2 regions of the Pantoea sp. Z09 genome follow, and region 1 is predicted to be linked to the other one. Evidence: predicted binding sites of a transcription regulator. Region 1 holds the regulator's gene; the other holds the start of a gene.
The links. Region 1 encodes ArgR, which controls arginine synthesis, uptake and breakdown. Its sites were predicted from a motif close to ANTGAATAAAAATACANT; they were not measured.
Positions count from the first base shown of each region.

Region 2: argC (N-acetyl-gamma-glutamyl-phosphate reductase) is a predicted target of ArgR. The motif match lies at 2,063-2,080, and genes of this name have one in related genera.

Region 1 covers NZ_CP092373.1:399,032-402,491, forward strand. Annotated here, with positions in the region: gene MC269_RS01920 (NAD-dependent succinate-semialdehyde dehydrogenase) at 1-518, shown strand, start outside; gene MC269_RS01925 (hypothetical protein) at 569-838, shown strand; gene yhcN (peroxide/acid stress response protein YhcN) at 899-1,162, opposite strand; gene MC269_RS01935 (YdgH/BhsA/McbA-like domain containing protein) at 1,260-1,526, opposite strand; gene yhcN (peroxide/acid stress response protein YhcN) at 1,617-1,880, opposite strand; gene argR (transcriptional regulator ArgR) at 2,353-2,823, opposite strand; gene mdh (malate dehydrogenase) at 3,246-3,460, shown strand, end outside.
Region 2 covers NZ_CP092373.1:66,707-70,166, forward strand. Annotated here, with positions in the region: gene ppc (phosphoenolpyruvate carboxylase) at 1-582, opposite strand, end outside; gene argE (acetylornithine deacetylase) at 868-2,016, opposite strand; gene argC (N-acetyl-gamma-glutamyl-phosphate reductase) at 2,184-3,188, shown strand; gene argB (acetylglutamate kinase) at 3,204-3,460, shown strand, end outside.

The DNA.
Region 1 (3,460 bases):
AGCTCAAGGTCGGCAACGGCGTCGACGAGGGCGTGGTGGTCGGGCCGCTGATTGAGGCCGCTGCGGTGGATAAAGTGGAAGAGCATGTGAAAGACGCACAGGCGAAAGGCGGACGCATCGTCACGGGCGGCGAGCGGCATGCGCTGGGTGGCAACTTCTGGCAGCCGACGGTGATTGCCGAGGCGCATGAAGAGATGAAGCTGGCGCAGGAAGAGACCTTTGGCCCGGTCGCCGCCTGTTTCCGCTTCAGCGAGGAGGCTGACGTCATTCGCCGCGCCAACCAGACGGAATTCGGGCTGGCGGCCTATTTCTACACGCAAAACCTGCAGCGCGTGTTTCGCGTCTCCGCCGCGCTGGAAAGCGGCATGATCGGCATCAACGAGTGCGCGGTATCGACCGAGCTGGCGCCGTTTGGCGGCGTGAAAGAGTCAGGGCTGGGCCGCGAGGGCTCTGTGCTCGGTCTGGAGGAGTATCTGGAAGTCAAAGCGCTGCATATCGGCGGCCTGAGCGAGAATTAACACGCGGACGGCACTCTGCTGTCCTGTGAAGAAGAACAGGAGCCCTGAGGATGAAAAGCGAGCGTTTCGACTTCAATGAGATCGTTGACCAGGCCCATTTTTTTCGCCAGTTCAGCGAACGTTTCGATCTGGCACCGGGCCGGATTTGCGATCTGGATGCGTTATGGGAGGCGATCCTGGGCGAGGAGCTGCCGATGCCGCTGGAGGTTGAATTTATCAATCTGGGGAAGGGTCAAAAGCGGCGCTACGGCGCGCTGATCCTGCTGTTTGATGAAGCGGAAGAGGAGCTGGAGGGCCAGCTCCGCTTTAATATCAGGTAACCCCCGCAAAAAGGGCCCCGACAAGCGGGGCCAAGGGGTTCGTCAGTAGTTGACGAGGAATTACTTGTAGAGTTCAGCCGTGAAGTGATAGTTGTCGCCGGTGCGCGCTTCGATCACTTTATAGGCGCTGGCGCCTTGCTCATCCGCTTTCTGAGAAAGCTGCGCGCGATAGTCCATCGGCGCGCCCGCCGTACCACTAATGGTGACTGTACCTGCAGGTTGCATGTTTTGCGCCTGATCGCCGGTAACCAGCTGCGCTGCCTGAGCGCCAAATGCGATTACGGAAAGCAGGCTAACGGTTGCGATGGTTGCTTTGATTTTCATTGTTCGTCTCCTCATTACAATCAACAACCTGCGGTTAGCGATAATCGATGCGGGTCGTCGATATTTTCAGGCGTCGCACGGGCGCCCAATCGGTTAATTATTTATACAGCTCAGCCGTGACGTGGAAGGTATCGTCCTGGTTGTTCTCAATGATGCGATAGTGGCTAGCGCCCTGCGCGTCGGCTTTTTGAGAAAGCGCCTGACGAATATTGGTCTGGTCGCCGTCATGACCGCTGATGCTGATGGTCTGGTTCAGCGGCTGCAGGGTTTCAGCCTGCTGATTTGATACCAAACTGGCTGCGCTGGCGCCAAAGGACAGGGCGGAAGTCAGCGCGGCGATAGCGATAAGTGATTTGGTTTTCATGGTCTACTCTCCTGAATTCATAAGTCAGGCAACCCGATGCGCAAGTAGCGCTTCAAAGAGGTCGCCGGGACGATATCGGTTGGTGCGAACTTATTTATAAAGCTCGGCAGTGGCGTGGTAGTTGCCGTTGTTATAGGCCTCGATCACGCGATAGGCGCTGGCGCCTTGCTGCTCTGCTTTTGCGTTCAGTTCTTCTTTAATTTGCATCGGAGAACCCGCCACGCCGCTTACGCTTACTGAGCCGATAGACTGCAGATTTTGCGCCTGCTGAGCGTTAATGGATTCTGCTGCAAAAGCACCGAATGACAGGGCAGATAGAATGCTCAGGGTTGCGATAGTAGTTTTAACTTTCATGTTTATTTCCTCGTCGTCTGTTTTTGTCTTTTTGTTTGGTGTGATTTGCATCACGAAAAGAAGTATAGAACTAATAACGTGTGAAATTAATACCTGCCTAATAATGTTTTGTTGTTATTCTTTATCCTTATGCTTCATTTTTATTCTTTATAGTTATAAAAAATGGATAAAAAACGACCTTTTCCGGTTAAACACTTGCAAAAACAAGGGGATATTTCACTTTATCTTTTTGTGCGAAACATTGCGGTGAATGTGGCTGGTTATTGATTTAGATCTGGGTATTGTCGCTAATTGCGTAGTGTAAAGCAGCGTAAAATAGCGCGAAAGGTTAAGCAGGCCAAAAGGTATGACCAAAGCAGCGCAGCCGCTAAGCGGTAAAGCGCATAAGCTAACGGGTTGAAAAAGCAGAGGGAGAGAAGGAACAGGCCGGGCAGAATGCGACCGGCAAAGGCGTTGCCGGTCGGCGAGCGGTTTACAGCTCTTGTTCGAACAGCATCAGAATAGCGTCATGCAGCTGTCGCACGGTAAAGGCGCGGGCAGGGGTGATAAAAATAGTATCGTCGCCGGCGATAGTGCCGAGGATGCCTTCCGCTTTACCCAGCGAATCGAGCAGGCGGGCGATCAGCTGCGCGGCGCCGGGGCTGGTATGGATCACCACCAGCGCGTCATTGTAGTCGATATCCAGCACCAGGTTTTTCAGCGGGCTGGTGGTGGTCGGCACGCCCAGTTCTGCAGGCAGACAGTAAACCATCTCCATTTTGGCGTTGCGCGTGCGGACGGCACCGAACTTGGTCAGCATACGAGAAACCTTTGACTGGTTGATATTCTCGAAGCCTTCATCCTGCAGCGCCTGCACAATCTCGCCCTGAGAACTAAATTTCTCTTGTTTTAATAAGGCTTTAAACGCTTTGATCAATTCGTCTTGTTTAGATGGGTTTCGCATAAGCTACCAGTAGAGAAAAAATGCCGAACGCCCGCCGACGGCAGATACATTATTATGCATATGAATGAATTTTTATGCAATTCGCTGGTAAAACAGGCAGGCGCCGCGCGGTGCGGGCGCCAATGATAACAAAGTTTTCTGCACAGACCAAAAACGGCGCGCGGCTGGCTACGCGAAGGTTGCAGAATTGTTATACAATTGAGGTGTCACAATGGATAGCTATCGCGGCCGTGCTCTATCTGCCATTGGCATCGTTGTCGGTCATTCAGGCGCGTTGTGCTGACAAAGTAGCAACCCATAAGATTAAGTGCTGCTGCACGCATAATAGACAGTGGGTTTGTCATCGTCTGAGAAGTTGATTCAGGTCTGGACACAGATGGAAATTCGGCTCTACTCTGCCCCACCTTAATAAGGAGTACAGAATGAAAGTTGCCGTTCTTGGCGCCGCTGGCGGAATTGGTCAGGCGCTCGCCCTTCTGTTAAAAACCCAGCTTCCTGCGGGTTCCGAACTCTCACTCTATGATATCGCGCCGGTGACGCCTGGCGTGGCGGTCGATCTCAGCCATATTCCCACGGCAGTCAAGATCCAGGGCTTTAGCGGCGAAGACGCGACGCCTGCGCTGCAGGGCGCGGAAGT
Region 2 (3,460 bases), 330 kb from region 1:
ATATTTGCGGATCTCGTCGGTGTGCCACGCCTGCGCCACCAGCTGACGCAGACGACGCATAATCTGGTTGCGCTCGTAGTCGGAGATGTCGCTGTGGTCGAGCTGCTTCAGGCAGCTGTTGACCTCGACCAGCTTGTGGATCAGGGTGCGGCGGGTAATTTCGGTGGGGTGTGCGGTAAGCACCAGCTCCAGCGACAGCGACTCAATGGCGGCGCGAATGGCGCTCTCGCTGAGATCTGGCTGCTGTTTAAGACGATCGAAGGTGGTTTTCAGCAGCTCGGGATGGTTGGCGCCGTCGCCGCTGCGTGAAATGGTCTGATACTGTTCGGCGACGTTGGTCAGGTTAAGGAACTGGCTAAAGGCGCGCGCGACGGGCAGCAGCTCGTCGTTTGACAGATTTTGCAGCGTGTTGAGCAGTTCCTTGCGATGAGCGTCATTTCCCGCGCGGGATGACTTTGAGAGTTTGCGGATGGTCTCCACCCGGTCGAGGATGTTCTCTCCTAGTGCATCCTTGATCGTATCCCCGAGCAGTTTGCCGAGCATACTGACATTACTTCGCATTGCGGAATATTGTTCGTTCATGTGACCCTGACACCCTTATCGTCTTTGTAAACTTCTACACCCACAGCCTGCGACCGCGCAGAAACTGCATGAGTAATCACCCACCGGGCATAACATCGTCTTTTATCTAGCCACGTAAACCCTGCGGCGTCAATGCGCATGAGCGCCCGGTAACATGCGGCTAACTGGCGGAAATTCAAAGATTTTAATTAAGGAGGAGCGGGATAAGTTATTCTTATCAACAAATCCCGCGTAGAGATCAGGAAATTTACTTTCTTAACAGTGAATTGCCCTGTTTATTGCGTATCAGTGGCAAAAGTGCTGCACAACCTGCGCAATCAGGGCGCGAGTCGGCTTAATAAATGCGGTATCGATAAACTCGTCCGGCTGATGCGCCTGGTTAATCGATCCCGGTCCCAGCACCAGCGTCGGGCACAGCTTCTGAATGAACGGCGCCTCGGTGCAGTAGTTCACCACCTCGGTCGGCGTGCCGAGCAGTTTTTCCACCACGGCGACCAGCTCGTGATTCGCCGGACATTCATAGCCCGAAATCGGCGGATGCAGCTCGCCGACGGTGAGGCGTCCCGGCCAGCGCGCGCTGACCGGCGCCAGCGACTCATTGAGCAGTCCTTCCAGGTCGCTGAGCGTCAGCCCCGGCAGTGGACGGATATCCATGTGCAGCTCGCAGCAGGCGCAGATGCGGTTTGCCGCGTCGCCGCCGTGAATATGGCCGAAGTTCATGGTGGGATAGGGAATAGCGAAGCCGTCGTGGTGATAGCGCTCTTTCAGGGTGTTGCGCAGCTGCATCAGGTGGCCGATGGCGTCGTGCATCAGCTCGATGGCGTTGACGCCGCGCGCCGGATCGCTGGAGTGGCCCGACTGGCCCTGCACGCGAATGACGTGCGACAGATGACCTTTGTGCGCGCGCACCGGCTTCAGCGAGGTCGGCTCGCCGATAATGGCGCAGTCTGGGCGGATGCTCGCCGTTTCGGAGAAATACTTTGCGCCCGCCATGGTGGTCTCTTCATCGGCGGTGGCGAGAATATAGAGCGGTTTGCTGAGTTTGCTGACGTCGACGTCGCGCAGCGTGTCGAGAATAAAGGCGAAGAAGCCTTTCATGTCGGCGGTGCCCAAGCCGTAGAGCTTGTTGTCGTGCTCCGTCAGGGTAAAGGGATCGCGCGTCCAGCGCCCGTCGTCGAACGGCACAGTGTCGGTATGACCCGCCAGCAGCAGGCCGCCTGCACCCTCGCCGGTGCGCGCCAGCATATTGAATTTATGGCGCGTGCCCGGCACCGGCTGCACCTCGACGCTGAAGCCCAGGTCGCGAAACCAGCCCGCCAGTAAATTGATTAAAGTTTCATTACTCTGATCCAGCGCCGCGTCGGTCGCGCTGATGGTCGGAGTCGCGATCAGCTGGCGGTAGAGTTCGATAAAAGGCGGTAATTTTGTCTTCACTGTTGACGGTCCTTGAGTTAGGATGTATCAATATTCATGCATTAATAGTGAATAAAAATACATTAACGCCGATTGGGTGGGAAGCAAAAATCCCGGCAAACGGCATCGTGGGCAACGGGGCAAGGCCGCGACCCGGAACGTGTGACTGTAAAAAGGGTTACAGCCTGATGTTGAATACGCTGATCGTTGGTGCCAGTGGTTACGCTGGCGTAGAGCTCGCCACCTTCCTCAATCGTCATCCACATATGAACATAACCGCTTTGGCGGTTTCAGCGCAAAGCCCGGATGCCGGAAAACGTCTCTCCGATCTCCATCCGCAGCTGAAAGGCGTGGTGGATCTGCCGCTGCAGCCGCTGAGCAGCGCGGCCGAATGGGCGGACAAAGTGGATGTGGTGTTCCTCGCGACGGCGCACGAAGTCAGTCACGATCTCGCCCCGGAATTTCTCAAGGCGGGCTGTGTGGTGTTTGACCTCTCCGGCGCCTTCCGCGTCAACGACGGCGAATTTTTTCAGCGCTATTACGGTTTTACCCACCAGCACGGCGACTGGCTCGACAAAGCGGTTTACGGCCTGGCGGAGTGGAACCACGAGAAGATCAAAGAGGCGCAGCTGGTCGCGGTGCCGGGCTGCTATCCCACCGCGGCGCAGCTGGCGCTGAAGCCGTTGGTTAACGGCGATCTGCTTAACGCCGACCAGTGGCCGGTGATCAACGCCACCAGCGGCGTGAGCGGTGCGGGACGCAAGGCGAGCGTCAATACCAGCTTTTGCGAAGTGAGCCTGCAGCCTTACGGCCTGTTTAACCATCGCCATCACCCGGAGATCGTCGCGCATCTCGGCTTGCCGGTGATCTTCACCCCGCATCTCGGCAGCTTTCCGCGCGGCATTCTGGCGACCATCACCTGTCGCCTGAAGCCGGGCGTCAGCCACGCCGACGTGGCGGCGGCGTTCCACAACGCCTATCACGACAAGCCGCTGGTGCGTGTCTACGAACAGGGCGTGCCGGCGCTGAAAGCGGTGGTCGGCCAGCCGTTCTGCGATATCGGCTTCGCGCTAGAGGGCGAGCATCTTATCGTCGTCGCGGCGGAAGACAATTTGCTGAAAGGCGCCGCGTCGCAGGCGGTGCAGTGTATGAATATTCGTTTTGGCTTTCCTGAAACGCAGTCACTGATTTAACGGACGAGAACGGACATGACTACTCCATTAATTATCAAACTGGGCGGCGTGCTGCTCGATAGCGAAGAGGCGCTGGCCCGGCTGTTTGACGCGCTGGTGGCCTGGCGCAGCGCGCATCAGCGTCCGCTGATGATCGTTCACGGCGGCGGCTGCGTGGTTGACGAGCTGATGAAGAAGCTGGCGCTGCCGGTGAAGAAGAAAAACGGCCTGCGCGTTACGCCAGCCGATCAGATCGACATTATTACCGGCGCGCTGGCGGGCACCGCCAACAA